DNA from 4 places in the Ottowia beijingensis genome. Region 3 is predicted to be linked to each of the others. Evidence: predicted binding sites of a transcription regulator. Region 3 holds the regulator's gene; each other region holds the start of a gene.
What was found. Region 3 encodes FNR, which switches genes on or off when oxygen is low (the NO sensors DNR and NnrR bind a similar motif). Its sites were predicted from a motif close to TTGATNNNNATCAA; they were not measured.
Positions count from the first base shown of each region.

Region 1: the regulator FNR is predicted to act here: its motif matches at 3,424-3,437, upstream of ACFSCU_RS10290 (DASS family sodium-coupled anion symporter).
Region 2: the regulator FNR is predicted to act here: its motif matches at 4,251-4,264, upstream of ACFSCU_RS09510 (universal stress protein).
Region 4: the regulator FNR is predicted to act here: its motif matches at 5,297-5,310, upstream of ACFSCU_RS01240 (DUF2189 domain-containing protein).

Region 1 is NZ_JBHUEP010000007.1:179,340-187,121, forward strand. It holds gene xseA (exodeoxyribonuclease VII large subunit) at 1-1,041, shown strand, start outside; gene ACFSCU_RS10275 (superoxide dismutase) at 1,124-1,705, shown strand; gene ACFSCU_RS10280 (hypothetical protein) at 1,857-2,318, opposite strand; gene ACFSCU_RS10285 (hypothetical protein) at 2,543-3,049, opposite strand; gene ACFSCU_RS10290 (DASS family sodium-coupled anion symporter) at 3,540-4,997, shown strand; gene ACFSCU_RS10295 (polyhydroxyalkanoate granule-associated phasin) at 5,141-5,560, shown strand; gene ACFSCU_RS10300 (propionate--CoA ligase) at 5,675-7,636, shown strand.
Region 2 is NZ_JBHUEP010000007.1:21,004-28,785, forward strand. It holds gene ACFSCU_RS09490 (Bug family tripartite tricarboxylate transporter substrate binding protein) at 1-452, shown strand, start outside; gene ACFSCU_RS09495 (enoyl-CoA hydratase/isomerase family protein) at 456-1,253, shown strand; gene ACFSCU_RS09500 (malonate--CoA ligase) at 1,277-2,860, shown strand; gene ACFSCU_RS09505 (LapA family protein) at 2,968-3,585, shown strand; gene ACFSCU_RS09510 (universal stress protein) at 3,700-4,143, opposite strand; gene ACFSCU_RS09515 (heavy metal translocating P-type ATPase) at 4,299-6,650, shown strand; gene ccoS (cbb3-type cytochrome oxidase assembly protein CcoS) at 6,650-6,787, shown strand; gene ccoN (cytochrome-c oxidase, cbb3-type subunit I) at 6,856-7,782, shown strand, end outside.
Region 3 is NZ_JBHUEP010000012.1:135,297-143,078, forward strand. It holds gene ACFSCU_RS16160 (cell division protein ZapA) at 1-111, shown strand, start outside; gene ACFSCU_RS16165 (sulfite exporter TauE/SafE family protein) at 699-1,523, shown strand; gene ACFSCU_RS16170 (sulfite exporter TauE/SafE family protein) at 1,661-2,338, opposite strand; gene hemN (oxygen-independent coproporphyrinogen III oxidase) at 2,421-3,803, opposite strand; gene fnr (fumarate/nitrate reduction transcriptional regulator Fnr) at 3,990-4,709, shown strand; gene ACFSCU_RS16185 (DUF1178 family protein) at 4,841-5,323, opposite strand; gene ACFSCU_RS16190 (NUDIX domain-containing protein) at 5,334-5,921, opposite strand; gene ACFSCU_RS16195 (DUF2818 family protein) at 5,923-6,228, opposite strand; gene nuoN (NADH-quinone oxidoreductase subunit NuoN) at 6,233-7,720, opposite strand; gene ACFSCU_RS16205 (NADH-quinone oxidoreductase subunit M) at 7,731-7,782, opposite strand, start outside.
Region 4 is NZ_JBHUEP010000001.1:260,107-267,888, reverse strand. It holds gene creC (two-component system sensor histidine kinase CreC) at 1-471, opposite strand, end outside; gene creB (two-component system response regulator CreB) at 711-1,475, opposite strand; gene minE (cell division topological specificity factor MinE) at 1,685-1,954, opposite strand; gene minD (septum site-determining protein MinD) at 1,957-2,772, opposite strand; gene minC (septum site-determining protein MinC) at 2,956-3,714, opposite strand; gene ACFSCU_RS01245 (DUF2788 domain-containing protein) at 4,104-4,313, opposite strand; gene ACFSCU_RS01240 (DUF2189 domain-containing protein) at 4,380-5,246, opposite strand; gene ACFSCU_RS01235 (peptidoglycan-binding domain-containing protein) at 5,497-5,853, opposite strand; gene ACFSCU_RS01230 (Spy/CpxP family protein refolding chaperone) at 6,069-6,620, opposite strand; gene cueR (Cu(I)-responsive transcriptional regulator) at 6,788-7,198, opposite strand; gene ACFSCU_RS01220 (heavy-metal-associated domain-containing protein) at 7,195-7,392, opposite strand; gene ACFSCU_RS01215 (GNAT family N-acetyltransferase) at 7,707-7,782, shown strand, end outside.

The sequences.
Region 1 (7,782 bases), on a different contig from region 3:
CGGCTGAAGGCGAAGCTGGAGGCCGAAGGCCTGTTCGATGCGGCGGCCAAGCGCCCGCTGCCGGCCATGCCGCGCGGCATCGGCATGGTCACCTCGCTGGGCGCGGCGGCGCTGCGCGACGTGCTGCATGCGCTGGCGCGGCGCGTGCCGCACATCCCGGTGCTGCTGGCGCCGGCGGCGGTGCAGGGGGCCGGGGCGCCGGCCGAGCTGTGCCAGGCGCTACAGAATTTGTATCTGCTTGCGCAGGACGGACGGGCGCTGGAGGCCGATTTGGCGCAAAACTCTCCGCCGCCCATCGACCTCATCCTGCTGGTGCGCGGCGGCGGCTCCATCGAGGATTTGTGGGCCTTCAACGACGAGCAGCTCGCCCGCACCATCGGCGCCAGCCCGGTGCCGGTCATCAGCGGGGTGGGACACGAGACCGACTTCACCATCGCCGACTTCGTGGCCGACCTGCGCGCGCCCACGCCCACGGCCGCCGCCGAGCTGGCCAGTGCGCCGCGCGAGCAGTGGTTGGGCAGCATCGACACGCTGCAGGAGCGCATCGACCGCGCCCTGCGCCGCCGGCTCGATGCCGAGGCGCAGCGCATCGACTGGCTGGCCAGCCGCCTGGGCCGGCCGTCGCAGGCCGTGGCGGCCGAGCACCTGCGGCTGGGCCGTGCCGAGCAGCGCCTGCGCCACGCCCTGGCGCTGCGGCTGGAGCGCGAGCGCACCCAGCTCGCCCGCTGGGCCGACCGCCTGCCGCGCGCCGTGCCGCCCGCGCTGGCGGCCGAGCGCGTGCGCCTGCAGCGCCTGGCCGAGCGCCTGCCCGCCGCGCTGGCGCGCCAGCAGGAGGCCGCCCAGCAGCGCCTGGAGCGCGCCGCGCTGCGCCTGGCCGCGCTCGACCCGCAGCGCGTGCTGGAGCGCGGCTACGCCTGGCTGCAGGACGAGGCCGGCCACCCCGTCACCCGCGCCGCGCAGACCACGCCCGGCCAGCCGTTGGCCGCCACCCTGGCCGACGGCAAGGTTGATCTGAGGGTGCTCGGGCGGCGTTCGGGCTGAGTTCCTACAATGCCTCGGCGCCGGGCGGCCTATCATGGCTGCCTGTCACGTTCAACCCCCACGATCAAAAAGGACAACCGACATGGAACGCACCCTGCCTCCCCTGCCTTACGCCATTGACGCGCTGGCCCCCGACTACAGCAAGGAAACGCTGGAATACCACCACGGCAAGCACCACAAGGCCTACGTCGACAAGCTGAACGAGCTGCAGAAGGGCACCGAGTTCGAGGCCATGGAACTCGAAGACGTCGTCAAGAAATCCAGCGGCGGCATCTACAACCAGGCCGCGCAGATCTGGAACCACACCTTCTTCTGGAACTGCATGAAGCCGCAGGGCGGCGGCGAGCCCAGCGGCGCGCTGGCCGACGCGATCAAGAAGAAGTGGGGCAGCCATGCCGACTTCAAGAAAGCCTTCGTCACCAGCGCCGTGGGCAACTTCGGCAGCGGCTGGACCTGGCTGGTCAAGAAGGCCGACGGCAGCGTCGACATCGTCAACATGGGCGCCGCCGGCACCCCGCTGACCACCGGCGACACCCCGGTGCTGACGGTGGACGTGTGGGAGCACGCCTATTACATCGACTACCGCAACGCGCGCCAGAAGTTCGTCGAGACCTTCTTCGACAAGCTGGTCAACTGGGACTTCGCGGCCAAGAACTTCGGTTGATCGGGTTCACCGCACCATGAAGAAAGCCACCGCGAGGTGGCTTTTTTCATGCGCATGCGCCAGCAGGGTTGCTTCCTTGGTGGGGAGTATGTTTGTTTTGCGCCTACTGGATGGGCGGTAGCAGATAGATGTACTGGGAGTATTTTTTCATTCAGGCTACGGCGACCGGGTGGCCGTCCGTGGGCGCGTCGGGCAACAACCCCGCCTCGCGCATCACTTGCTGCTCGTCCTCGTGCGAGATGTAGAACGCCACCTTCGGCCCGGTGCCACTGTCGGGGTCGAACAGGAAGTAGGTGATGTGGAAGCGGAAGTCCTGCGGCGCACCCGACGTTTTCTCGAAGCGCAGGTGCCAGTGCACCTTGGCCATGGTGTAGTGCGCGTCCAGCGGCGTGGCGGCGACATGCAGCACCCTGGCGAAGCGAAAGCCGATGCCCTGCATGAAGGCCTGGCGCTGCGGGATGCTCTGGCGGAAGGCTTCGTCGTTGCGCGCGCTCATCACGCCGTTCGGGTCGCCGCCCATGAAGGGGTCGGTGAACTGCGCGGCCACCAGATCGGGGTCGAAACTGTTGGCGCCCTGTTCGTAGCGGGCGAAGAAGGCGTCGATGTCGGTCATGGCGTTTCAGGAAAAACAAGGCTGCAGCGCCCGTCCATTGTGCGCCAGCAGCTATCGAAACCATAGTTTTCCTGCGCTTTGATCTGCAGCCCGACCCCGCCGCCACAACGGCCACGCGGACCAGGGCGTTGCCCGCCCGGTCCGTGTTTTGATGGTGTTATCGGCCTTCAGCGCCCATGGGGAGGGCGCCGGAAGCTATCAAACTGAAAGCTTGGCGTGGCGCATTACAGTCGCGCGCACTGGTCTTCCTTGTTGCCCTGCACGATGTTGCCACCGCCGGTGGGCGCGGGGCTGTTCGACTTGCACTGCAGGTTGCCGTCGACCCGGTTGTTGCGCACCGTCTGCGCGCCGCGGTTCTCGAACAGCTGGATGTCGCCCTTGACGGACACGCTGGCGATGTTGGCGCCGCCGCCCTGCTTGAGCTGCACGCTGCCGCCCACCGCGCCGCCGGCCAGGTTGACCTGGCGGTGGTTCTCGGCCTGCACGTTGCCGCCGATGCGCGCGTTCTGCGTGGCCAGCGAGGCGCCGGACTCGACCTTCACGTTGCCGTCCACCCGCGTGCCGGCCAGTGTGCAGGCCACGTTGCTGGGCACCTTCACGTCGCCGTCGATCGACACGGCGTCGATGCGGCCGTTGCACACCACCTCGTCGGCGTGGGCCACGCCGGCGCCGAGGGCCAGGGCAGCGATGGCGGCCAGTGTGAGCTGGCGATGCAGTGGTTTCAGGTTCATCTTCATCTTCATCTCTCCATGAAAGCGTGTTCGTCTGGGGGATTCCTTGGCGACATGCCGGACCGCCGCAGGCCACGCCATGCCGCGCCGCAGTCCAGAGGCCGAACCTTTGGCCAGCGCCACAGGTTCGACTTCTTGCAAGGACAACGCGTTCAGGCTAGCGGCTATTCCCCGCTGCGCTGCAACAGTCTGTAATGCCCCGATTTCAGATAAAAAAGGCCTGCAGCGCCCTTGTATCAAGCGCTGGAAGCTATCAATAATGTAGTTGCCAGCGCTTTTGCACAGCGGCATGTGCCCACCATGCCAGCGCCCGTCGGCTGCAATGCAGCGGTTGTTGCGGCCTGGCCGCGCCGGCCCGCGCGCCCATGCGAGTCTTGATGCGCGTCAATCCTGCCGCTGTGGCGGCGTGCCACGATGAACCGTGCGCGCTGTCATGCAAGTGTCATGCGGTGCGCGTCACATGCCTGAAGGTTCAACGAAAGGAGAGTGCATGGGCTTCAAGCCGCTACCCGCCGCCATCGCCGTTGCGATCGCGCTGCTGATCTGGTTCGTCATCCCCGTGCCCGAGGGCGTGACGCCCAATGCCTGGCACCTGCTGGCGCTGTTCGTGGGCACCATCGCCGCCATCATCGGCAAGGCCATGCCCATTGGCGCGCTGTCGATGATCGCCGTGGCGCTGGTGGCCGTCACCGGCGTCACCAACGACAAGCCGTCGGGCGCCATTGCCGATGCACTGAGCAGCTTCTCGAACTCGCTCATCTGGCTGATCGGCGTGTCGATCATGATCTCGCGCGGCATCATCAAGACGGGCCTGGGCGCGCGCATCGGCTACCTGTTCATCGCCGTGTGGGGCAAGAAGACCATCGGCATCGCCTATTCGCTGGCGCTGTCGGAGTTGATCCTGGCGCCTGTCACGCCCAGCAACACGGCGCGCGGCGGCGGCATCATCCACCCCATCATGCGCGCCATCGCGGGCAGCTACGACTCGGACCCCGAGAAGGGCACGCAGGGCCGCATCGGCCGCTACCTGGCGCTGACCAACTACCACGCCAACCCGATCACCTCAGCCATGTTCATCACCGCCACGGCGCCCAACCCGCTGGTGGTGAAGCTGATCGCCGACGTGACCGGCGCGCAGATCCAGCTCAGCTGGGGCACCTGGGCGCTGGCCATGCTGCTGCCGGGGCTGGTGGCGCTGGCGGTGATGCCGCTGATCGTCTACATGCTGTATCCGCCCGAGATCAAGAGCACGCCCAACGCCGCGCAGTTCGCGCGCGAGCGGCTGCAGCAGCTGGGGCCCATCACGCGCGGCGAGATGATCATGCTGGGCGTGTTCGCCATCCTGCTGGTGCTGTGGGCCGGCATCCCGGCCATGCTGCTGGGCGCCGGCTGGGCGGTGGACGCCACCACCACCGCCTTCATCGGCCTGGCGCTGTGCCTGATCACCGGCGTGCTGACCTGGGACGACGTGATCAAGGAAAAGAGCGCCTGGGACACCATCGTCTGGTTCGGCGCGCTGGTGATGATGGCCACCTTCCTCAACAAGCTGGGCCTGATCACCTGGTTCGCCAAGAGCATCGAGACCGGCATCGGCAGCCTGGGCCTGGGCTGGATGCAGGCGAGTGCGCTGCTGATGCTGGCCTACCTGTACGCGCACTACGCTTTCGCCAGCACCACGGCGCACATCACGGCCATGTTCGCCGCGTTCTACGGCGCCGGCCTGGCGCTGGGTGCGCCGGCCTTCCCGTTCGCGCTCATGATGGCGGCGGCCTCGAACATCATGATGACGCTGACGCACTACGCCACGGGCACCTCGCCGGTCATCTTCGGCTCGGGCTACGCCACGCTGGGCGAATGGTGGAAGACCGGTGCCGTGATGAGCGTGGTGCTCATCGTCATCTGGCTGGTGGTGGGCACCACCTGGTGGCGTGTGCTGGGCTACTGGTGATGGATACACTAGGCGCCTGACGCCATGAAAGAGTCTGGAGCGCTTTTTCGCCTCCAGACTCTTTGTTTTCTGCGCAAGCAGCTTTCACTGTGAAGGCTGGGCGATGTCGCCGCAGTGGGTGTCGGTTGACTGGAGTTCAAACCATGGTGACAGCCAAGCAACGGCGCCTGAGTCGTGATACCGCGCAGATGGTGGCGGCCGTGCCGCAGGTCGTCGCGCACCGCGTGGGCCGCATGATGACCGCGGGCGTGGTGCCCAACGGCCGCGACCAGCAGGAGTTCTACCTGATGGGGGCCGAGAAGGTGGCTGCCTTTCACGAGTCGTGGATGGCCATGTCGCGGCAGACCTTCGCCGCGCAGCAGCAGTTCGCGCTGTGGTGGATGCAGACCTGGTGGAAGGTGGCGCTGGGCGGCTGGATGAACCCGCCCACGCTCCAGCACCTGTCGACCAGCGCGCAGCAGCGCGTGCTGGCCTCGATGCTGGACGTGACGCACCGCGGCATCACGCCGGTGCGCCGCCGTGCGGTGGCCAATGCCCGCCGCCTGAACCGCAGCGCGCGCTGACCAGTTGCGCCCCCCGGCCGCAGCGTGCCGGGGCCCATTTCCTGTCAAGGCGCGCGGTCAAGGGCGAAGTCAGCTTTCCGCAAGTGCAGTGCGCCGATAATTAAGAATTCAGAAATCGGTGGCAAGCGGGCGTTCCGTGTCGGCTTGCAGACAAGAAGGACCGAGGAGACAAGCATGAGCAGCTACGCCGACTTTTACCGTCGTTCCATCGACGACCGCGACGCTTTCTGGGCCGAACAGGCCCGGCTGATCGACTGGCAGACCCCGCCGCAGACCATCTGCGACTACAGCAAGCCGCCGTTCGCCAAATGGTTCGTGGGCGGCACCACCAACCTGTGCCACAACGCGGTCGATCGGCACCTGAAGGACCGCGCCGAACAACCGGCGCTGATCTTCGTCTCCACCGAGACCGACCAGGAAAAGGTCTACACCTTCCGCGAACTGCACGCCGAGGTGCAGCGCATGGCGGCGGTGCTGAAGGACCTCGGTGTGGGCAAGGGCGACCGGGTGCTGATCTACATGCCCATGATCGCCGAGGCCGCCTTTGCCATGCTGGCCTGCGTGCGCATCGGGGCGCTGCATTCGGTGGTGTTCGGCGGCTTCGCGTCGGGCTCGCTCGCCACCCGCATCGAGGACGCCGAGCCCAAGGTCATCGTCAGCGCCGACGCCGGTTCGCGCGGCGGCAAGGCCGTGCCCTACAAGCCGCTGCTGGACGAGGCCATCCGCCTGTCGAAGCACAAGCCGGGTGCGGTGCTGCTGGTCGATCGCGGCTTGGTGCCCATGACCCTGGAAGCCGGGCGCGACCGCCTGTGGGCAGCCGAGCGCGACAAGCACCTGAATACGCAGGTGCCCTGCGAGTGGGTCGACGCCACGCACCCCAGCTACACGCTGTACACCAGCGGCACCACCGGCAAGCCCAAGGGCGTGCAGCGCGACACCGGCGGCTACGCCGTGGCGCTGGCCGCGTCGATGAAGCACATCTACGACGGCCGGCCGGGCGAAACCTATTTCTCCACCAGCGACATCGGCTGGGTGGTGGGCCACAGCTACATCATCTACGGCCCGCTGATCGGCGGCATGGCCACCATCATGTACGAGGGCCTGCCCACGCGGCCCGATGGCGGCATCTGGTGGCAGCTGGTCGAGAAGTACAAGGTCACCGTGATGTTCAGCGCGCCGACGGCGGTGCGCGTGCTCAAGAAGCAGGATCCGGCGCTGCTCAGCAAGTACGACCTGTCCAGCCTGCGCACCCTGTTCCTGGCCGGCGAGCCGCTGGACGAGCCGACCGCGCAGTGGATCAGCGGCGCGCTGAACAAGCCCATCATCGACAACTACTGGCAGACCGAGACCGGCTGGCCGATCCTGACGGTGTGCAACGGCGTCGAGCCCACGCCGACCAAGTTCGGCTCGCCCGGCAAGGCGGTGTACGGCTACAACGTCAAGCTGCTCGACGACCAGACCGGCGCCGAGCTGACCGGCGCCAACCAGAAGGGTGTGGTCGCCATCGAAGGCCCGCTGCCGCCCGGCTGCATGCAGACCGTGTGGCGCGACGACGCGCGCTTTCTCAACACCTACTGGTCCAGCGTGCCCAACAAGCTGGTCTACAGCACCTTCGACTGGGGCATCCGCGACGAGGATGGTTACTACTTCATCCTCGGCCGCACCGACGACGTGATCAACGTGGCCGGCCACCGCCTGGGCACGCGCGAGATCGAGGAGGCCGTGGCCAGCCATCCCAACATTGCCGAGGTGGCGGTGGTGGGCGTTGCCGACCAGCTGAAGGGGCAGGTGGCGATGGCCTTTGCCGTGCTGAAGGATGCCAGCATCCTGGGCGACGAGGCCGCGCTGCTCAAGCTGGAGGGCGAGGTGATGAAGCTCGTCGATGGCTCGCTGGGCGCCGTGGCGCGACCGGCGCGCGTGCGCTTCGTGCACACCTTGCCCAAGACCCGATCCGGCAAACTGCTGCGCCGCGCCGTGCAGGCCGTGTGCGAGGGGCGCGACCCCGGCGACCTGACCACCATGGAAGACCCGACCGCGCTGCAGCAGATCAAGGACATGGTCGGCGGCAAGGCCTGACCGCTTCACCCTGACGCGGGCGTGGTCTTGCGCCGCGGCGGCGGCCCCGGTCACGCCAGCGTCAGGCTTCGGTGGCACAATCGATTTTTGCGAAGTATCCCGGCCCTTCCCAGCCAGTCGCGTCCGCCAACCGGTTCAGCCGTGAC
Region 2 (7,782 bases), on a different contig from region 3:
AGACCAGGACCTTCATCACCCACATTCCGTACCGCGGCGCCGGCCCGGCGCTGCAGGACCTGATCGCCGGCACGGTGGACATGGCCTTCGACGGCCTGGGTTCGTCGGCCGGGCACATCGCCGGTGGCCGCATCAAGGCGCTGATGGTGGCGGGCGACAAGCGCAACCCGGCCATCCCCGACGCGCCCAGCGCCGCCGAGGTGGGCCTGCCCGACTACAAGGTGAGCACCTGGTACGGCATCTGGGCGCCCAAGGGAATGCCGGCGGATGCCCAGGCGGCGGCCATCGAGGCGATCCGCAAGAGCGTGCAGGCCGACGAGGCCAAGGCCGTGTGGGACAAGCAGGGCGCGGCCTTCCCCAACGTGGCCGGCCCGCAGTTCGCGCAGCTGATCCACGGCGAAATCCGCAAGTGGGCCGAGGTGGTGAAAGCCTCGGGCGCCAAGCTGGAGTAGCGCTTGGCAGGCCACGTAGCGCTGGACAGCGACGGCGACGGGCGCATCGCCGTCGTCACGCTGTCCCATCGCACCAAGTTCAATGCCATGTCGCGCGCCATGTGGCGCGAGCTGAAGGACGTGTTCACCCGCATCCAGGCCGCCACCCACTGGCGCTGCGTGCTGCTGCGAGGCGCGGGCGCGCACTTCTGCGCCGGTGGCGACATTGCCGAGTACCCCGACTTCCGCTTCGACGTCGCGCAACTGCGCGCCTTCCACGAGGACGCGGTGTGGGGCGGCCTGCAGTCCGTGCTGGATTGCGACGTGCCCATCGTCGCCGCCATCGAGGGCAACTGCATGGGCGCGGGGGTGGAGATCGCCAGCGCCTGCGACATCCGCGTTGCCGCCGACGACGCCAAGTTCGGCGCGCCCATTGCCAAGCTCGGCTTTCCGATGGCGCCGCGCGAGGCGCAGCTGGTGGCGCGCGTGGCCGGCGAGGCCACGGCGCGCGAGCTGCTGCTGGAGGCCGCCGTGCTGGGCGCGCCCGAGATGAAGGCGCGCGGCTTTCTGCACCGCGTCGAATCGCCAGAGCATCTGCAGGCCCATGCGCTGGAGCGCGCGCGCCGCATCGCCACGCTGGCGCCCCAGGCAGCGCGCCTGAACAAGCAGACGTTTCGGGCATTGAATCAGGCCTCAGCGCCCGTGGATACTGCGCAAGCAGCTATTGATAATATAGTAAAAAGCGCCTATGACTACGCCGACAGCGCCGAGCACCGTGAAGGCATCGAAGCCTTTCTGAGCAAGCGCCCGGCACGTTTCTGACTTCGATTCCCGTCCCATCCGCCATGCCCAACCAGAACCTTTTTTCCGCCCTGCGCGCCGCCTTTCCCGCCGACCTGGACAGCATCGCCGTCGAGACCGACAACGGCCTGGCCTACTCCTGGCGCGATCTCGACCGCGCCACTGCCATGGTGGCCAACCTGCTGCAGTCGCTCGACATTCCGAAGTCGCAAGATGGCGTGCCGCCGCGCGTGGCCGTGCAGGTCGAGAAGTCGGTCGAGGCCATGGTGCTGTACCTGGCCACGCTGCGCGCGGGCTTCGTGTTCCTGCCGCTCAACACCGCCTACCAGAGCGCCGAGATCGAGTACTTCATCGGCAACGCCGAACCGGCGGTGGTGGTGTGCACGGGCAAGAACTTCGCATGGGTCAGCCAGATCGCCTTCCAGGCCGGCACGCGCCACGTGTTCACGCTGGACGACGACCGCAGCGGCAGCCTCTTGGCCCGCGCCGCGCACTGCAGCGACCGCCAGACGCCGGTGCAGAAACGGGCCGACGACCTGGCCGCGATCCTGTACACCAGCGGCACCACGGGCCGCAGCAAGGGCGCGATGCTGTCGCACGGCAACCTGCTGAGCAACGCGGTGATGCTGAAGGACTACTGGGGCTGGGTGGCCACCGGAGGGTCTGAAGGCCGAGGCGACGTGCTGATCCACGCGCTGCCCATCTTCCACGTGCACGGCCTTTTTGTCGCCATTCATGGCGCGCTGCTCAACGGCAGCAAGATGCTGTGGCACGGCAAGTTCGATCCGAAGAAAGTCATCGCCGATCTGCCGCGCGCCACCGTGTTCATGGGCGTGCCCACGCTGTACGTGCGCATGCTGGCCGAGCCTGCGTTGACGAAGCAGCAGGCGGCGCACATGCGGCTGTTCATCAGCGGCTCGGCGCCACTGCTGCTCGAGACCTTCAACGAATGGCGCGAGCGCACCGGCCACACCATCCTCGAGCGCTACGGCATGAGCGAGACCATCATGCTCACCAGCAACCCGTACAGCGCCGACGGTCGCTATCAGAACCAGAGCGAGCGGCGCGGCGGCACGGTGGGTTTTCCGCTGCCGGGTGTCGGCGTGCGCGTGCGCGACGACGCCGGCCAGCCCGTGGCCGAGGGCGAGATCGGCAACATCCAGGTGATGGGCGAGAACGTGTTTTCGGGCTACTGGCGCATGCCCGAGAAGACAGCCGAGGAGTTCACCGCCGACGGCTGGTTCAAGACCGGCGACGTGGGCCTGCAGGACGCGCGCGGCTACGTCACCATCGTCGGCCGCAGCAAGGACCTGATCATCAGCGGCGGCTACAACGTGTATCCGGCCGAGATCGAGGGTTACCTGAACGACATGCCGGGCGTGGCCGAGAGCGCCATCGTCGGTGTGCCGCATCCGGATTTTGGCGAGGTGGGTGTGGCGGTGGTCATCGCCAAGCCGGGCGCCAGGCTGGATGCCGATGGGCTGGTTGGTGCGCTGAAAGCGAAACTGGCCAACTTCAAGATTCCCAAGCGCTGCTTCATCGCCAGCGAACTGCCGCGCAACACCATGGGGAAGGTGCAGAAGAACCTGCTGCGCGACCAGTACAAGGCGCTGTTCGACCGGTCGTGACTGACGGCGTTGGCTGACAGGGGGTGCGCGGGGGCGCGGGTAAACTCGTTGCCGAACGGCCGCCTTGTAGCAGGCCAGAAGAACACACACTACGCGAAGGAAACTGCATGTCGCTGCGAGCACTGCTTTTGCTGATCATCGGCGCCGCCATCGTGGCGTTCATCGGCGTCAACTGGACGGCGATGACCATGCCGACCGACCTCAACCTGATCTTCACCGAGATCCGCGCGCCGCTCGGCTTGGTGCTGCTGGGCCTGATGGCGCTGCTGTCGGTGGTGTTCGTGGGCCTGATCGCCTACACGCAGGGCACGGTGCTGATGGAAACGCGCCGCCACGCCAAGGAACTGACGGCCCAGCGCGAACTGGCCGACAAGGCCGAGGCTTCGCGCTTCACCGACCTGCGCGCGCACCTGGATAAGGAGGTGGCGCGCTTGTCCGAAGTCATCGACAACCACACGCGCGAAACGCTGGCCCGCGTGGACCGTGCCGAGATGGGGCTGCGTGATCGTCCGGTGGACCTGGAAGTCGGTCGCCTGGTGCAGGCGGTGGAAAGCCACAACCGCGATCTGCATGCGCGCGTCGACCGCCTCGAAATGGGCCTGCGCGAAGGTCTGGCGGGTTATGTGCCAGCGCCGGCCAGCGTGCGCCCCGCCATCACCGGCACGCCGGTGCAGCCGCCGGAAAGCACCGACGAAGACCCCATCGGGACGGCCGTGCCGCGCTGATCGAACCGCGGCCCCTCACTAAACAACAAGGGCTTCAGGTCAAATCGACCTGAAGCCCTTGTCGTTATTGCGCAGGCAGCTATCGAAACAGAAGCGTGCTACAGCCTGGGTGCATCAACGCAGCACCAGCACCGGGATTTCGGAGTGCGTCAGCACCTGCTGTGTCTCGCTGCCCAGCAGCAGGCGCTTGACGCCCTTGCGGCCATGCGAGGCCATGACGATGATGTCGGCCTTGTGCTTCTTCGCGGCGGCAATCAGCGCGTCGGACACCACGTCCGATTTGGCCAGCACGGGCTTGACCTTCACGCCCTTGGCCTCGCCGGCCTTCTTGACGGCATCGACGATCTCCTGGCCGTCGGCGGCCCACTGCTGTTCGACGCGCGAAACGTCCTCCGTCGACAGCGGGATCGAGCCCTCGAAGTAGCTTTGCGGGTAGCGCGGCACGACCTTGAGCGCGATCAGTTCCGCGCCGCACAGGGCAGCCAGGTTGATGGCGCTGTCGACGGCCTTCTTGGACAGTTTGGAGCCGTCGGTGGCGACGAGGATGCGGCTGTACATGATTGGTTCTCCTGAAAATGTGGTGACTCGGGCGCGGCACCGGCATTGATGCTGGGCAATTCACTCCAAGCGCGACGATACATTATCCGTGCAGCGCTCGGCGGCTATTGACTGAAGTCAAGCCCGTGTCAACCAAAGGGTGTACAGTCCACGCCGTGATCCAAGGTGCAAGCGCGATTTCTTCGGCCGCCGTGGCAGGCGAGGCAGCGTTTCCGGAACGCGCTGAGCCGACCCGCGGCGACGCTGCCTGGCAACTGCTCGACGAGCGCGACGAGTGGCTGGAGTTCAGCCGTCCCGTGGGTGCAAGCGCCGGCGACGCCGAACAGGGTGTGTGGGAGTCGAACGTCGTGTTCGAGGGCATGCACTGCGCCGCCTGTGCCGTGACCATCGAGCAGGCCCTGCGCGCCACCCCCGGAGTGCGCGAGGCGGATATCAGCGCCGCTGCACACCGCGGCCGCGTGGTGTGGGACGAGTCGGCCACCAAGCCTTCCGACTGGATGCAGGCGGTGCTGCGCACCGGCTACCGGCCATTGCCGGCCAGCGACGCGTTCGCGGCGGAACGCCGCCAGGCCGAGACGCGCAAGATGATGTGGCGCCTGGGCGTGGCGGGCGTGTGCATGATGCAGGTGATGATGTACGCCACGCCGGAGTACTTCACCAGCGCGGGCGAGATGGAGGCCGACACCGTGCGCCTGCTGCGCTGGGCGCAATGGGTGCTGTCGATTCCGGTGGTGCTGTTCTCGTGCCAGCCGTTCTTTCGCAACGCGTGGCTCGACCTGAAGCTGCGCCGCGTCAGCATGGATCTGCCGGTGGCGCTGGGCATGCTGATCACCTTCGTGGTCAGTTCGCTGGGCACCTTCGAACCGCAGGGCGTGTTCGGGCACCAGGTGTATTTCGATTCGCTCACCATGTTCGTGTTCTTCCTGCTCACCGGGCGCTGGCTGGAACTGCGCCTGCGCGACCGCACGGCCGGTGCGCTGGAGGCGCTGATGCACCGTCTGCCCGACAGCGTGCAGCGCCAGAGCGGTGCCGGCGGCTGGGAGCGGGTGTCGGTGCGGCGCGTGCGTGTGGGCGACGTGCTGCGCGTGTTGCCGGGCGAGGTGTTTCCGGCGGATGGGCTGGTGCTGCGCGGCGAGACTTCGGCCGACGAGTCGCTGCTCACCGGCGAATCGACGCCGCTGGCGCGCGGCCAGGGCCAGCGCGTGATCGCCGGTAGCCACAACCTGACGGCGCCGGTGGACATGCGGGTGGAGCAGATCGGCGGCGACACACGCTACGCGCAGATCGTGGCGCTGATGGAGCAGGCTTCCACCAGCAAGCCGCAGATCGCGTTGCTGGCCGACCGCCTGGCCAAGCCTTTCCTGATCTTCGTGCTGCTGGCGGCGGGACTGGCCTGCATCTGGTGGTGGCCCACCGATCCCGGCCATGCGCTGATGATCGCCGTGGCGATCCTGGTGGTCACCTGCCCCTGCGCGCTGTCGCTGGCCACGCCCGCGGCCATGCTGGCCAGCGCGGGCGCGCTGGCCAGGAGGGGTGTGCTGGTTCGGCGGCTGCAGGCGCTGGAGGCCTTGGCGCAGGTCGACATGGTGGTGTTCGACAAGACCGGCACGCTGACGCGCGATGCCTTCGTGCTGGAGGACCTGCGCTTGCGCGACGGCGTGAGCCGGGCCCAGGCGCTGGCCCTGGCCGCGGCGCTGGCGCGTGACAGCCTGCATCCGGTGTCGCGTGCGCTGGTCGATGCGGCACGGGCCGAGGGGTCGGGCTCCAGCGGAGAAACGCCTGTGCTGGCGGCGCTGGAGGAAGTGGCCGGGCAGGGCGTCAAGGCACGGCTGGCGAACGGCCATGAAGTGCGCCTGGGGTCGGCCGCATTCTTCGGTGTGCCGGTCACCAACGGCTCCGGGCCGAGCAGCCATCTGAGTGATGGGCAAGGTTGGCTGGCCAGCTTTCACTTCCGCGAGGATGCGCGCGACGATGCGCAGGCTTCGGTGGCGGCGCTGAAGGATGATGGCGTGAAGGTGCGCCTGCTGTCGGGTGACCGGCACGACGCGGCGGCGCGCCTTGGCGCGCTCGTGGGCATCGACGATGCGCGCGGTGGCTGCCTGCCGGACGACAAGCTGGCCCTGATGCAGCAGGCCCAGGCCGAGGGTGCGACCGTTGCCATGGTGGGCGATGGCCTGAACGATGGGCCGGTGCTGGCCGGCGCCAACGTGTCGTTCGCGTTCGGCCGTTCGGTGCCGCTGGCGCGGGCGCAGGCCGACTTCGTGGTGCTGGGGGATCGCCTGTCGCTGATTCCCGCATGCCGTGCCAAGGCCCGCCGCACCATGCGCATCGTCAGGCAGAATCTCGGCTGGGCGGCGGCCTACAACGCCATCGGCGTGCCGCTGGCGATGATGGGTTGGGTGTCGGCCTGGCTGGCCGGGCTGGGCATGGCAGCCAGTTCGCTGCTGGTGGTGATCAACGCGCTGCGTCTGTCCTACGATGAGCGGCCGCACGAAAAGGTGCACTGATGGACATTCTTTACTTGCTCATCCCGCTGTCGGTCGTGCTGGTGTTCTTCATTCTCGGCGCGCTCTGGTGGGCCATCTACCGTGGCCAGTTCGACGACGTTGACCGCGAAGGCGAGCGGATTTTCGAGCACGATTGACACACATCAATCAAGCCCGATAATCTGAATCGGGATACTCCAAAAAGTTTTTTCAGGAAGAGGTGGAAATGACATTCGCCAATACGCAAGCCACGGTCTACAACGACAAGGTGGTCAGGCAGTTCGCCGTGATGACGGTGGTCTGGGGCGTGGTCGGCATGCTGGTGGGCGTGATCATCGCCGCGCAGCTGACCTGGCCGCAGTTGAACCCGGGCATTTCATGGCTCAGCTACGGTCGATTGCGGCCGCTGCACACCAATGCGGTGATCTTTGCGTTCGGTGGCTGCGGCCTGTTTGCAACGGCCTATTACGTGGTGCAGCGCACCTGCCAGGTGCGCTTGTTCTCCGACAAGCTCGCGGCGTTCACATTCTGGGGCTGGCAGCTGGTGATCCTGGCGACTGCCATCACGCTGCCGCTGGGCCTGAACAGCAGCAAGGAATACGCCGAAATGGAGTGGCCGATCGACGTGCTGATCGCGCTGGTCTGGGTGTCCTTCGCCGTGGTGTTCTTCGGCACGGTGGGCACGCGCCGGGTCAAGCACATCTATGTGGCCAACTGGTTCTACGGCGGCTTCATCCTGGCCATCGCGCTGCTGCACATCGTCAACAGCGCGGCGCTGCCGGTCGGCCTGTTCAAGTCCTACTCGGCCTATGCCGGCGTGCAGGACGCCATGGTGCAGTGGTGGTACGGCCACAACGCCGTGGGCTTCTTCCTGACCACCGGCTTCCTGGGCATGATGTACTACTTCATCCCCAAGCAGGCCGAGCGCCCGGTGTACAGCTACCGCCTGTCCATCGTCCACTTCTGGGCGCTGATCTTCACCTACATGTGGGCCGGCCCGCACCACCTGCACTACACCGCGCTGCCCGACTGGGCGCAGAGCGTGGGCATGGTGTTCTCGCTGATCCTGCTGGCACCCAGCTGGGGCGGCATGATGAACGGCATCATGACGCTGTCGGGCGCCTGGCACAAACTGCGTGACGACCCCATCCTG
Region 3 (7,782 bases):
GCAGCTGCATCCGGTGATGCACCCGCGCTGAGCGTGGCCGAGCAAGCCACCCTGGGCGCCCTGCTCGGCCGGCTGGACGAGGCGCTGAGTGACGACGGGCGTCTGCTGTAAGCGGCCTGTTTCGATCCGCCCCTCCTTCTGAAGCCGACCAAGAAGTACGACTTCGCCGCAGGCGGAGGAGTGCTCGCGGCAGCCGCTGCGCTGGCTTTGCCAGGCCGCTGGCTGCGTCCCCCCGCGCAGCAGGGGGGAAGGCGCGCCAGCGCCTCAGGGGGGTAAAATCCATCCTGTCTGTGAATGCACGCCGGGCTTTATATTTCCTTGAACCAATGCTCATATGAGCCCGGGCTTGGAACATCGCCTGGTCGGCGTGAACGTCTCGCGTCAGATGATCCCAGGATCAGGTTGACCTCGCCCACCTGAACCCCTGCGTTCAGGATGACGGTCCGGTGGCATTCGCAGACACCTAATTCGGCGTTCCCCCCTGAGGCGCTGGCGCGCCTTCCCCCCTGTCGAGCGGGGGGACGACGCCAGTGGCCGGTGCAAGCCCGGCCACGGCGCCACTTGCATGGCCTGCTCCGCGGCCATTTGATTTCTTGGGGTTCTGGGCGTCGCCGTCTTTTTGATCAGCCACCGTGTGTTGTTGAGCGCTGCTTTCTTTTTTGCCTGTCGCTCGCTTTTCTCCTCCTTCCCCGCTCTCCATGCCCATCGAACCTATTCTTGTCGTCCAGCTCGCCGTGCTCGGCCTTGTCACTGGCTTTCTGGCCGGGCTGCTGGGCATCGGGGGCGGGATGATCATGGTGCCGTTCATCTCGGCCATTCTCAGCGGGCGCGGTGTGGAGCCGGGGCTGGCGGTGAAGATGGCGATTGCGACGTCGATGGCGACGATCATCTTCACCTCGGTCAGCAGCGTGCGCGCGCACCACCAGAAGGGGGCGGTGCGCTGGGACATCGTCAAGCGCCTGGCGCCGGGCATCGTGCTGGGGGCCATGGTGGCCAGCCTGGGCGTGTTCGCGCTGCTCAAGGGCGCGGCGCTGTATTTCGTGTTCGCGGCCTTCGTGGCGTTCTCGGGCTCGCAGATGTTCCTCGACAAGAAGCCGGCGCCCACGCGCCAGTTGCCGGGCACACCAGGGCTGCTGGGCGCGGGCGGGGTGATCGGTTTTCTGTCCGGCCTGGTGGGTGCGGGCGGCGGCTTCGTCAGCGTGCCGTTCATGACCTCGTGCAACGTGGCCATTCACAACGCGGTGGCCACCAGCGCGGCGCTGGGCTTCCCGATTGCGCTGGCCAACGTGGTGGGCTACGTCATCGCCGGGCAGCGGCTGGAGGGGCTGCCGCCCTACGCCTTCGGCTACCTGTGGCTGCCGGCGCTGGTGGTCATCGCCAGCTGCAGCGTGCTGATGGCGCCGCTGGGCGCCAAGGCGGCGCATGCGCTGCCGGTGAAGAAGCTCAAGCGCGTGTTCGCGCTGGTGCTGTTCGTGCTGGCGGGCTACATGCTGATGAAGGGGCTGGGTGCCACGGCGGGCTGATGCAGCGGCGTGCGGCCGTTGCAGGGTGCCATGATTTTGATAGCTGGTTGCGCCCGTCAATAAACGATTTCAGTCACAAATATGCCTGAAATCGCCGATTAGCGAGCGCGAGCAGCTATCATTTTCTTCGTTCTGCATCAAGGCACGACGCACCACGGCGCCTGGTCGTGCACCAGGCCCATGTACAGGCCCCAGGCCGAGACGGCCATCAGCGCCAGGCCGGCGATGCGCATGCTCCAGGCGCCGCGCCCGTTGCTGCCCAGCCGCAGCAGCAGCCACGGCCCGGCCCACAGCGACACGCCCGAGCCGATGGCGAACACCGCCATCACCGCCGCGCCACCGGCCACGCTGCCGGCCAGTGCCGCCACCATCAGCGCCGAATACAGCAGCCCGCAGGGCAGCAGCGCCCAGGCCACGCCCAGGCCCAGCGGCGCGGCCAGGCCCATCGACTGCGTGGCCGAACGCACCTTGGTCCAGATGCGGCGCGCGCCCGTTTCCAGCCACACGGGCTGCTGCGCCAGCACCACCAGTGCCAGGCCCATCAGCACGGCGGCCACGTGCACCATGGTCCACACCGGGCGCAGCGCGGCCGATTGCACGGTGAGCCAGCCCAGCCCCTGCATGGTGGCCGCTGCCAGCCCGCCCAGGGCGCCGTAGCCGATCACGCGGCCCAGCTGGAACGTGCCGATGGCCCGCGTGCTGTGCGGCGCCGCCGCCTGCCCGATGCCGGCGCAGGCCGCGCCGCACATGGCAATGCAGTGCGGGCCACCGGCCAGCCCCATCAGCAGCGCGGTGACCAGAAGAGAAGTTTGCATGGCCCAAGTCTAAGGGCGCCGGCCACCGCAGGGCGTTGCGCAAAGTCATGCGCAGACGCCTTCACGGGCCGGGCGGGGACGATCAGAGGATCTTGGAGAAGCGCGCCCGCGTGCGGTCGGCCTGCAGGTACTTGTCGAACACCATGGCCACGCCGCGCACGAAGAACCAGCCCATGGGCGTGACCTTGATGCCGGTGTCGCTCAACTCCACCAGGCCCTGGTCCTGCATGCCGCGCAGGGTTTCCAGCTCGCTGGCGAAGTAGCTCCTGAAGTCGATCAGGTGCGCCAGCTCGGCCGATTCGAACATCACCTCGCCCTGGCACATCAGCGCCATGATCACGCAGCGCCGCAGCAAATCGTCGCGCGACACGGCCAGCCCGCGCGCCACGGGCAGATGGCCGTGGTCCAGCAGGTCCTGGTATTCCTCCAGCGACTTGGCGTTCTGGCTGTAGGTGGCGCCCACCTTGCCAATGGCCGACACGCCCAGGCCGATCAGGTCGCAATCGGGCTGCGTGCTGTAGCCCTGGAAGTTGCGGTGCAGCCGGCCCTGGCGCTTGGCCACGGCCAGGGCGTCGTTGGGCAGCGCGAAGTGGTCCATGCCGATGTAGTCGTAGCCCGCGGCCTCGAACGCCGCCAGCGAGCGCGCCAGCATCGCCACCTTGTTGGGTGCACCCGGCAGGTCGATGGCGATGATGCGCCGCTGCGGCTTGAAGCGCTCGGGCAGGTGCGCGTAGGCGTACAGCGCGATGCGGTCGGGCCGCAGCTCGGCCACCTGGGCCAGCGTGCGGTCGAAGGATTCGGGCGTCTGCTTGGGCAGGCCGTAGATCAGGTCGACGTTGATCGACTCGAAGCCGATCTCGCGCGCCGCGGCGACCAGGGCAAACACCTGCTCGGCCGGCTGGATGCGGTGCACCGCCTTCTGCACGATGGGGTCGAAATCCTGCACGCCGAACGACAGGCGGTTGAAGCCGAGCTGTGCCAGGTGGCGCAGCCGCTCGGGCGTGACGGTGCGCGGGTCGACCTCGATCGAATACTCGCCGCCCGGCACCAGGCTGAAGTTGCGGCGCAGCATGGCCATCAGCTCGCTGAGTTCGTCGTCGCTGAAGAAGGTGGGCGTGCCGCCGCCCAGGTGCAGCTGGCTGACGGCCTGGCCGGCGCCGATGCGCGCCACGTGCAGGTCCACCTCGCGGCTCAGGTAGCGCAGGTAGGGCGCGCTGCGGTCGTGGTGCTTGGTGATGATCTTGTTGCAGGCGCAGTAGTAGCACAGCGATTCGCAGAACGGAATGTGCACGTACAGCGACAGCGGCAGCGCCATGGCGGCCGGGCCGGCGCGGCGCTGCTCCAGCGCCTGGATGTAATCGGCCTCGCCGAACGCCTCGACGAAGCGGTCCGCCGTCGGGTACGAGGTGTAGCGCGGCCCGGGCACGTCGAATTTGGTGAGCAGTTCGGTGGTGATGGCTTGCATCGGACTTCCTTTGACTAGCAAAGCCAACTGTCGCCGGGAGCGCGACCCGTTTCCTTGACGACGATCAATTTAACCGAGCTGAATCGTCGGGATTTGTGCTGGATCAAGGCCGCGGCCGCCTGGCGCCACCCTCGCCTAAAATGCCTGTGCCGTTGCCATCCGTCACCCCCGATTCCTTCGCCTTACATGACACCCCAGACCATCCGCGTAGCCTGTTCCAACTGCAATCTGCGCGAGCTGTGCATGCCGATGGGCCTGTCGGAGTCGGACATCGGGCGTCTGGACGACCTGGTGGCCACGCGCCGCAAGATCAAGCGCGGCGCGGCGCTGTTCTCCAACGGCGACCGCTTCAACGCGCTGTACGCCATCCGCACCGGCTTCTTCAAGACCTGTGTGGCCACGGCCGACGGGCGCGACCAGGTGACGGGCTTTCAGATGGCGGGCGAGATCATCGGCCTGGACGGCATCGTGGCCGACCGCCACAGCTGCGACGCCGTGGCGCTGGAAGACGCCGAGGTGTGCGTGATGCCCTACGACCGCATCGAGGAGCTGTCGCGCGAAGTGCCGGCGCTGCAAAGCCACGTGCACAAGATCATGAGCCGCGAGATCGTGCGCGAGCACGGCGTGATGCTGCTGCTGGGCAGCATGCGCGCCGAGGAGCGCCTGGCCGCCTTTCTGCTGAACCTGGTGCAGCGGCTGCATGCGCGCGGCTTCTCGCAGAGCGAGCTGGTGCTGCGCATGACGCGCGAGGAAATCGGCAGCTACCTGGGCCTGAAGCTGGAGACGGTGAGCCGCACCTTCTCGAAGTTCGCCGAGGAAGGCATCGTCGAGGTCAAGCAGCGCCACGTGCGCATCCTGGACACCGAGGCACTGCGCGCCATCGTCAACGCGCCGGCCTGCGCCTGAGGGGTTGTTGCCCTGAAGCTGGCAGCGCCCGGTCGCTTTCATATTGATAGCTGCTTGCGCCTGCTATACCTTGATTTCAGAATGATTTCATACTGAAATCTTTGTATATCAAGAGCAAGCAGCTATCAAAACTATTGCAAGGTGTTCTTGAAGCCGGCCGGAATCGGCAGCGGCATGACGGCGATGCCTTCGTCCAGGAGTTCCTCGGTCTGCGCCGGCGTGGCCTGGCCGCGGATGCCGCGCTCTTTCGATTCGCCGTAGTGCATCTTGCGCGCCTCTTCGGCAAAGCGCTCGCCCACGTCCTCGGTGCTGGCCATCACGCGCCGCACCATGTGCATCCAGGCGGCCTGCAGTGCGGCCGGCGGCATGGCGGCCACGGGGGCGGCATCGCTGGCGCTGCGCCCTGCTCCGGCGTGCGCCTCGGCTGCAGCGGGCGCGCTGCCGGCGCCGCTCAGGTTCAGGCGCGGCGCGCTGGGCAGCTTGGCCACCGCCCGGTCGCCACACAGCGGGCATTCGACCAACTGGCGCGCCAGCTGGCTCTGAAAATCGTCCTCGGACGAGAACCAACCCTCGAACGCATGGCCCTGGGTGCATTGCAGATCGAGCACCTTCATCGGTCCACCCTCACACGGCGCCCGCGGCCTGCCAATCCAACGGCCAGGCCCCGCTCTGCACATTCTGCAGCCACAGCGCGCCGATCAGCGTCTTGGCGTCGGTGATCTGCCCGGCGCGGCACCAGTCGTACAACTGCGTGGCCGAGGCGGTGAACACGTCCAGGAACTCGCCCTCGTCCAGGCGCCGTTCGCCCGGCTGCAGCCCGCGGGCGAACCAGATCTCGATGAACTCGGTGGAATACGACACCACCGGGTGCAGCACGCCGGCACGCGCCCATTCGCGGGCGGTGTAGCCGGTTTCCTCGCGCAGCTCGCGCTGGGCACAGGCCAAGGTGTCTTCGCCAGGGTCGAGCTTGCCGGCCGGGAACTCGATGATCTCCTGCTGCACCGGGTAGCGGTACTGGCGCTCCAGCACCAGCTGCATGGCGCCATCGGCCGCTTCCAGCAAGGGCACGATCATCACCGCGCCGGGGTGCACCACGTATTCGCGCTGCGTGAGCTGGCCATTGGGCAGGCGCACCTGGTCGCGGAAGGCGTGCAGGAAGCCGCCCTTGAACAGCTCCTGGCTGTCCACCCGCTGTTCCGCCAGCTTGCTCATGTCAGGCGCGGCGCCGCGCCAGATAGCGGTAAACGAATCCGGGGAACGCCAGGGTCAGGAACAGCGAGGCCGTGACGGCATAGAACTCCCAACCCTGCGGGTAGTTCTGCCCCATCGACTTTTCGAGCGCCATGCCGACGCCGCCGACGATGAAGTACCACACCACCAGCTCGGCCAGCCGCCACGCCAGCGACTTGACCGGCGTGCGCAGCGGCACCACGGTCATCAGGCGCTGGTTGATGAACGGCAGGTTGGCGGCAATGGCAGCCAGCCCGATCAGCAGCCAGATGGACAGGTTCTGCGACATGCCGTCAGGTCGCCAGCATCTGCACGATGGCCTTGGCGCACAGCGCCATCAGCGCACCCGGCAGAATGCCCAACACCAGCAGCAGCGCGCCGTTGAGCGACAGCACGGCCCGCATGTCGAGCGGCGCCTGGATCGGTGCGTCGATGGCTGCGTCGTCGAAGTACATGACCTTGATGACGCGCAGGTAATAGAAGGCACCGATCAGCGACATGATCACCGCGAACACCGCCAGCGCGATGTACGCTGCCAGCCCGGTGCTGACCAGCGCCTGCAGCACCGACAGCTTGGCCTGGAAGCCCACCAGCGGCGGCAGGCCCGCCAGCGAGAACAGGCAGATGGCCATGATGCCGGCATACAGCGGGCTGCGCTGGTTCAGGCCGGCAAAGTCGGCGATCTCCTCGCTCTCGAAGCCTTCGCGCGACAGCAGCAGGATGACGCCGAAGCTCACCAGCGTGGTCAACACGTAGGTGACGATGTAGAACATGGCCGAGCTGTAGGCGTTGGCCGCCGCCAGCGCATTGCCGTTGACCACGCCCGCCATCAGGCCCAGCAGCACGAAGCCCATCTGCGAGATGGTGGAATAGGCCAGCATGCGCTTGAGGTTGGTCTGCGCGATGGCGGCCAGGTTGCCGATCAACAGCGAGGCGATCGCCAGCAGGCCCAGCATCTGCTGCCAGTCGAACGCCAGCGGCAGCAACCCCTCGACCAGCAGGCGGATGGCCATGGCGAAGGCCGCCAGCTTGGGCGCGGCCCCGATCATCAGCGTGGAGGCCGTGGGCGCGCCCTGGTAGACGTCCGGGATCCACATGTGGAACGGCACGGCACCGAACTTGAACGCCAGGCCTGCGACGATGAACACCAGCCCGAACACCAGCACCTGCTGCTTGATCTGGCCCGACGCCACGGCCTTGAAGACGCCGGCGATGTCGAGCGTGCCGGTGGCGCCGTACAGCATCGACAGGCCGTAGAGCAGGAAACCCGACGCCATGGCGCCCAGCACGAAGTATTTCATCGCCGCCTCGACCGCGGTGCCGTGGTCGCGGCGCAGCGCCACCAGGGCATAGCCGGACAGCGTCAGGCACTCGAGCCCGAGGTAGATCAGGATGAAGTTGTTGGCCGAGATCAGCACGAAGCCGCCCAGCAACGACAGCAGGCTGAGCACATACCATTCGCCACCGCGCAGCATGCCGCGCTCGACCACGTAGGTGCGGCCGTAGACAAAGGTCACCAGCACCGCCAAGGCGGCAAAGCACTTCAGCCAATTGGCCATGGGGTCGCTGACCACCATGCCCTCGAAGCCGTAGATGGTCTGCCCGCCGATGGCATACGTGGCGGTCAGGCCAGCCACGGCCAGCAAGGTGAGCACCGACAGGATGTAGGCGCCCATGCGGCGCTGGCTCTTGTCGAGCAGGTCGGTCAGCGCGATCACGCACGCCATCACCAGGAGCACGATCTCCGGATAAATGGCGATCCAACTGAATCTGTCAATCATCTGCACGTCCTCAATTCAGCTTGGATACCGCCACTTGCTTGAGCAGGTTGGCCACCGACGCA
Region 4 (7,782 bases), on a different contig from region 3:
CTGCCAGCGGATCGGCGCGCCGACGTACATCACGGCGCTGTCGGCGTCCTGCGCCACGTCGCGCGTGGTGCGCGCGCCGTACTCGCCGCGCAGCGTGTTGCGCACGTCGCGCCAGCCGGCGTAGTCCTTGCCCAGGTCGCGCCCAGTCGAGTCGTAGACCACCACGCCGTGGCGGTTGGTGACATAGGCGCGCAGCTCCACGCGCGTCTTGTGCAGTTGGAAGATCTGCGCCGAGAAGCGCCGCGCGTACAGGTCGCGGAACAGCGCGCCGATGCGGTCGGTGGGCAGGGCGCCGTGCTCCACCTCCTGCTCGATCACCGTGGCCATGAGCTGCGCGGTCTCGATCAGCCCTTCTTCGGCCGACTCGCGGTAGCGCGGGTCCAGGTCGGCCAGCAACTGGTACAGCAGCGCCGCCATGCCGATCGCGTACACCGCGATCAGCGCGAGCAGGATGCGGGTGCGGCGCGACATGGGCGCGATGATAGTCAGGGCCCGGCGCGCCGCACGGGCAGGCTGGGTGCGCCCGGCAGCACGCAGCTCCACGCAACATATACTCCCCTTATAGATATCCCCCAGCGCCCGACAATAGGGCGCTGTCGATGCATACTCCCCTTCAAATGGAGAGCATGGCACCCACCGCCAGCGCCACCACAACGGCGAACATCACCACCCAGACGATCTGGCCGGCGCAGGGCCTGGCGCGCCGACCTTCAGTGTTCTTCTCGCAGCGCATAACCAACGCCTCGCAATGTCCGGATCGGGTCTTCGTCGTCGCGCACGGCGCGCAGCTTGGCGCGCAGGGTCTTGATGTGCGCATCCACCGTGCGGTCGAAGCTCTCGCCGGGATCGTCCCACACGCGCTCCAGCAGTTCGTCGCGCGTGTACACGCGGCCGGGGCGCTGCATCAGCGCGGCCAGCAGGCCGTATTCGTAGCGCGAGAGTTCCAGCGGCTGGCCGTGGTAGCGGATCAGGCGGCGCTCTTCATCGAGCAGCAGCGGCCCATGCCGAACAGACTTTTTTACTCCTGAATCAATAGCTTCCTGCGCTTGTGCAGTGGGCGCTGGAGGCGTTTTTTTATCTGAATCAGTGGCGGCAGCCCGCCCGCTGCGCCGCAGGATGGTGCGCACGCGCGCCACCAGCTCGCGCGGCGAGAAGGGCTTGGCCACGTAGTCGTCGGCGCCCAGTTCGAGCCCCACCACGCGGTCGATCTCGGCCGAGCGGGCGGTGAGGAACAGCATCGGCACCTGCCTGCCGCCCGGCAGATCCTGCAGGCGGCGGAACAGCTCGAAGCCGTTCATGTCGGGCAGGCCGACGTCGAGGATGGCCAGTGCGGGCAGGGCCGCCGTGAAGTGCTCCAGCGCCTCGCGCGCCGTGCCGCACACGCGCGGCTCGAAGCCGTCGCTGGCCAGCGCGTAGTGGATGGTGTCGGCGATGCCGGGTTCGTCTTCGACAACCAGGATGCGGGGCTTGGTCACGTGGGGGATTATCGGGATGTCCGCGGTGCGCGAGACGCTGCCGGCCCTCACCCCTGCCCTCTCCCAGAGGGAGAGGGAGCTGTCCGGACGCTGGGCTGCGCGGCCAGCCCACCCAACGGCCGCGGAGCAGGCCATGCGGGAACGCCGTGGCCGGGGTCCCCCCGGCCACCAGCGTTGTCCCCCTTCCAGGGGGAAGGCGCGTCAGCGCCTCAGGGGGTCGCCGATTTTTCTGGCAATTCGATCTTGACTTCGAGGACTTCCAGGTCGTCCTGCCGCTCCAGGTTGACCTTGATGTCCTTCGGATCGATCTTGACGTACTTGCTGATGACGGCGATCAGGTCGCGCTGCAGGTCGGGCAGGTAGTCGGGCTCGAAGGCGGCGCGGCCGCCGCGCTCGTGCGCCAGGATGATCTGCAGGCGCTCCTTGGCGACGCTGGCGGTCTTCTTCTTCTCGCCCAGGAAGAATGAGAGGAAGGACATGTTCACTTGCCCCCGAACAGGCGCTTGAAGAAGCCCGGCTTCTCGGCCTCGATGTAGCGCAGCGGAATGTCGGCGCCCAGGAAGCGCTCGATGACGTCGGTGTAGGCGCCGGCCACGTCGGTGCCCTTCAGGTGCACCGCCGGCAGGCCCTGGTTGGAAGCCTGCAGCACCGCATCGCTCTCGGGGATCACGCCGATCAGCTTGATGCGCAGGATGTCCTGGATGTCCTCCAGGCTCAGCATCTGGCCGTCGGCCACGCGGTTGGGGTTGTAGCGGGTGATGAGCAGGTGCTCCTTCACCGGCTCCTTGCCGTCGATGGCGCGCTGCGTCTTGCTGCCCAGCATGCCCAGGATGCGGTCGGAGTCGCGCACGCTGCTCACCTCGGGGTTGGTGACGATCAGCGCCTCGTCGGCGTAGCGCATGGCCAGCAGGGCGCCGGTCTCGATGCCGGCGGGCGAGTCGCAAACGATGTAATCGAAGTCCATCGCCGCCAGGTCGTCCAGCACCTTCTTCACGCCTTCCTGCGTCAGCGCGTCCTTGTCGCGCGTCTGGCTGGCGGCCAGCACGTACAGGTTCTCGCACTGCTTGTCCTTGATGAGGGCCTGCGTCAGGTTGGCCTCGCCCTGGATGACGTTGACGAAGTCGTACACCACGCGGCGCTCGCAGCCCATGATGAGGTCGAGGTTGCGCAGGCCGACGTCGAAGTCGATGACGGCGGTCTTGTGGCCCTTCAGGGCCAGGCCGGTGGAGAAGGCGGCGCTGGTGGTCGTCTTGCCGACGCCCCCCTTGCCGGAGGTCACCACAACGATTTTGGTCATGTCAATTGCTCCCATCGCGCGCAACAGCGCACGAAGAACGTGGATGGGCTAGGTCAAAAATTCCGATGGCCGCGGAGCAGGCCGAGCCAGGCAACGCCGTGCCCGGACCTGCGCCGGGCACTGGCGTTGTCCCCCCTCGCGCAGCAGAGGGGGGAAGGCGCGTGAGCGACTCAGGGGCGTGCTTCATTCGATCGGTTCGAAAATGAGTTTGTCGCCGGCCTCGCTGGAGGCCAGTCGCACACTGGCAGCGCGGCCCCACACGGTGTCGGGCAGGGGGTCGTCGCCGGTGCGGTAGACGCCGGCGATGGACACCAGGTCAGGCCGCATGTCGCGCGCGAAGATGCGCGCCTCGGCCCACCCGCGTGCGCCGGCAATGGCGCGGCCGCGCAGCGGCGCGTAGACGTGGATGTGGCCGTCGGCAATCACCTCGGCACCCGGGTTGACCATGGCCAGCAGCACCAGGTCGCGCCCGCGCGCATACACCTGCTGGCCCGAGCGCAGCGGCCGGTCGATCACCAGCGCGCCGGGCGGCGGTGGCTCCGGCGCGGTGGCGGCGCTGTCGGCGGTGGGCAGCGTGGCGTCTGCAGCGGGCGGGGTGGGTCCCCGTGCCTCGGGCGCCAGCAGCAGGCCCAGCGCCTGCGCATCGGCCTGCTGCTGCGCGCTGCCGCCGCGCACCGCCAGCAGGCGCAGGCGGCGTTCGTGCAGCAACTCGCCCACGCGCTGGAAGTCGATGCTGGCCTCGGCCTGCTCGGCCGGCAGCAGGGCCAGGTCGAGCACCACGCCGTCGTCCTCGAAGAAGTCGGGCATGTCGCCGTACTGCGCCTGCAGTTCGTCGGCCAGCACGTCCAGTTCGCTTGATTTCAGGCGCAGCGCCAGCAGCGGCAGGTTGGCGCTCTTGATGTCGAAGGTGGAAGGGCTGCGGCCGGCAAGGGCAACGGACATGGTCGCAGAAAGCGTCGGTGAAGGCGGTCCGCGGCGCGGACGTCAAAGCCGAGCGATCTTACCAGCCGCACTGCACTGCAAACGCCGGCAAACGTACGGCGGTGTAACAGGGTGCCCGGGTGTGTTCAGCGCTCCGCTGTCTTGTCTCTTAGGTCTTTTATATAAGCGTAGTAGTCGTAGTAGGTGCCCTGCACTTTTGTGGACAAAGCCGCCAAAGCCTGCAGCGGCAAGGGTTTGCCGGCGGTCGCGGTCTGTGGGCAAGACGGGCGGGATGGAGGGGTCGGGCAGGGACAACTTGGCGGCCGCCGCGGGTTCTGTGGATAAGGCGCCGGTTGTGCCAGCACTGTCCACAGGCTTGTCCGCAGGGGCGACTCAGGCCGCCCCCGGCCTTATTTGTCGATGATCCACTGGATGATGCCCTTGGCGATGAAGCCCACCATGCCGAAAGCCAGCGCCAGGAACAGCACGAAGGTGCCGAACTTGCCGGCCTTGGCCTCCCAGGCCAGCTGCGCGACGATGAAGATCATGTAGAGCATGAAGGCGCCGACCCCGATGGTGAGGCCGAACCAGGCGATCTGCTCTTCGTTGAAGCCGAACATGTCAGTACCCGACAGCGCCGCGTTGCACGGGCGGCGCAGACAAAACAAGAGAGGGCGGGACGACGCTCATTTCATCCCTTCCGGTGGCAGGCGCTCGGGCAGGCTGGCGGCGTCCACCAGCGCCCGGTAGGCGTGCCAGCTGGCATGGCCGAGCCAGGGCAGGATGACAATCAGACCCAGCAGCCCGGTGGCCATGCCCAGCAGCGTCAGCCCCATGATGAGCGCGGCCCACAATGCCAGGGCACCGGGGTTGGTCATCACCGTCTGCCAGCTGGTCAAAACGGCCTGCAGCACATCGACCCGGCGGTCCAGCAGCAGCGGCATGCTGACCACGCTGGAGGCGAACAGCGGCGCCGCCATCAGCGCGCCCATGGTCAGCCACAGCTCGAACAGGTGGCCGCCGGGCGCCAGCACCACGTGGCGCACGAAGTCCATCGGCGTGTGCACCGGCTGCGGCGCCATCAGGGTGATGAGCGCGGCCGAGGTCAGCACCCAGCCGGTGCCCGCCAGCGACAGCAGCAGGCCGAAGCGCACCAGGCTCCAGTAGCCGCCGTGCACGGCGTAGCGCGAGTATTGCCAGCGCGTCCAGGTCTTCCGGATGGTGCGCCAGCCGGCGGGCTCGCCGCGCTCCAGCGCGCGGCTCAGCGCGTACAGGCTGGTGGCCAGCACCGGCGCCACCACCAGAAAGCCCGAAAACGCGCCGGCCAATAGCCAGAAACGATCACCCGCCAGCCACAGCAGCAGCAGACCGAACACTGCCATGGCCACGCCGTGCACCAGGCTGCAGGTGCCGCAGCGCCACAGGTCGCGCCAGCCCTGGCCGAGCCAGCCAAGCGGCGCCGTCAGCTCGACCTGGCGCACGGCCGGCAGTTTCAGGGTGCCGCGCGGCGGACGGGGCGGCAGCGGAGGAGGGGGAGGAGCGGTGTAGGGCACGGTGCGCAGCTTAAGGCCGTTCCGGCGCCGGCGCCAGAGTGCCGATGCGGTCGATTTCTATCAAAAGTATAGCTGTGTGCGTCGCTTGGGTGCCTTGTGAGGTCTTGTGCGGTGGGTGGCTTCAGGACACGGACAGACGCTGAGATCACTACACTATCAGGAGCTTCTAGCGCTTGTCTGATAAGCGTTTGAGTCCGATTGGGCATGTAAAAACCGCCCGAAGGCGGTTGGTTGGATGAAGGTTGATGGCTCAGCGGCCCAGCGCGTTCATGGTCTCGCTGTCCAGGCGGCCGGTGGCCATCAGTCCCTCGTCGCGCTGGAACTGGCGCAGCGCGTTGGCCGTGCGCGGGCCGGAGATGCCATCGACCGTACCGGGGTCGTAGCCCTTGTCCAGCAGGCGCTGCTGGGCCTGGCGCACCGTCAGGCGCACCGGGCCCTGCTCGGCGGCCGGCGCGGTGACCGCGGGTGCGGGGGCAGGCTCGGCCGGCGCCGTCACCGGCGCTGGTGCGGGTTGGGGTGTGGCGGTGGTGGTCGGCTCGGAGGCGCAGGCGGCCAGCAGGGCCAGCGGCGCGCCCAGGGCGATCAGGCGGGTCAGCGATGCAGTCATGTGGTGTTCCTTCCGTGCGTTGGTATGACGGGCAGACTGGCGGTGCCAGCCCGTAGCCCGTACGCATACGGTAACACCCCCGGGTTTCAGCGGAGAGAAACCGGTGCCCAGGCCGACCTGGTGGCAGGAAAAAAAATGGCCGGCGGGCACCTTGAGGCACCTGCCGGCCGAGGCGGCACCGCGTTTTGGGTGCCGCTTATTCAAGGGTCAGCGGGTCAACGCCAGCCCATGCCACCGCGCGGGCCATGGCCAGGCCCGCCACGCTTGCCGCCCTTGTCACCGCGCATGGCGCGGTCGTCGTAGATCTTCTGCTGCTCGGGTGTGAGCTGGGCGTAGAAGGTCTTGACGGCATCGCCGCGCTGCTTCATTTGCGCGTGGCGCTCGTCGGCCCGTTGCTGCATGCGGTCGATGCGCTGCGGCGTGCTGAGTTGGGCGAACTCGGCGCGGTCCATGCGCTGACCAGGGCCGCGCATATTGGCCGGTGGCTGCATGGCGCCGGTGTAGGCGGTCCAGGCGGCTTCCTGCGCCGGGGTGATCTTCAGCTGCGCCTTCAGATCGGCCATGCGCTGGGCGCGGCGCTCTGCCATGCGTTGCTGGCGCTGCTCCATGCGCTTCTGGAACTCGGCCGGGTCCATGCGGCCGCGCTGCTGCACGGCGGTGGTTTCACCCGCGGCGGGCGTTGCGGGGGCGGGGGTTTGAGCGACGGCGAAGGCGCCGGTGGCGGCCAGCACGGCGGCGATGAAGAGGCGTTTCGGGGTCTGAGCCATGGTGTGCTTCCTTTCAGGATCGGGACTCGGGATCAATGCGTGGCTGGCGGTGGGCTGAAAGGCCTGGCGCCGGCTTGAAAGGAAGTTTGCGCGCCGCGTGTATCGCGCCCATCAGCGGCGCATGTCGGTTTGTAAAGATGGGTGAAATTTCTGCCGCTGGCGGCGCCTCAGTGGCCTGCCAGGTTGTCGAGGATCGGGCACTCCGGTCGGTCGTCGCCGTGGCAGTGATGCAATAGATTTTGTAGCGTCTTGCGCATGTCCTGCATGGCCTGGATGCGTTTTTGCAGCTCATCCGCATGGCGCGTGGCGATGCGTTTGACGTCGGCGCTGGCGCGCTGGCGGTCGTGCCACAGGCTCACCAGTTCGGCGATCTCGGCCATCGAGAAGCCCAGATCGCGCGCCCGCTTGATGAAGCGCAGGGTGTGCACGTCAGCCGGCGTGTACTGGCGGTAGCCGGCGTCGGTGCGGGCCACGGCGCCCAGCAGGCCGAGCGCCTCGTAGTGGCGCACCATCTTGGCCGACACGCCCGAGGCACGGGCCGCCTCGCCGATGGCGACCGGGCTGGTGGCGGTGCTCATTCGTCGACGCTGTAGCCTTCTTCCCTGATGGCGGCGGCGATGGTCTCGCGCGGCTGGGTCGACTGCACCTCGACCAGATTGTTGGCACGGTCGATCTTGACCTCGGCCCCGCCGTCGATCTGCTTGATGGCGCGGGTGACGGCCGCCTCGCAGTGGCCGCAGGTCATGCCGGTGACGGTGAATTGCTGGGACATGGTTCGGGTCTCCTTGAAGAATGGATGGGTGACAAAAGCATAGCCTGAGGCTTGCCACCGTGGGAAGGTCAAGGGGCTTGCGGTAGCGTAGGCGGTGGCCGCGCGCGGGTTGTTCGGGTGGAAGGGACGGGGCTGGTATCCAAGTCCTAGATCAAGTAGCTAATGGGAGTATCGATTGCCAGCGCTGGATGGATAAGCGCTGGTGGTTATATGGATTGGGAGTATGTTCATGCTTCAACCCCAAAGCCGGGTCAGATGCCCACCGAAGATGCCAACATGAATGCCCGCCCTTCCCTGTTCCAAACAGCTTCGCCATGACCCCGACCGTCGCCCCGATCTCCACCAGCATCCCGCATTGCACGCTGCGCCCCTGGCGCGAGGGTGACCAGG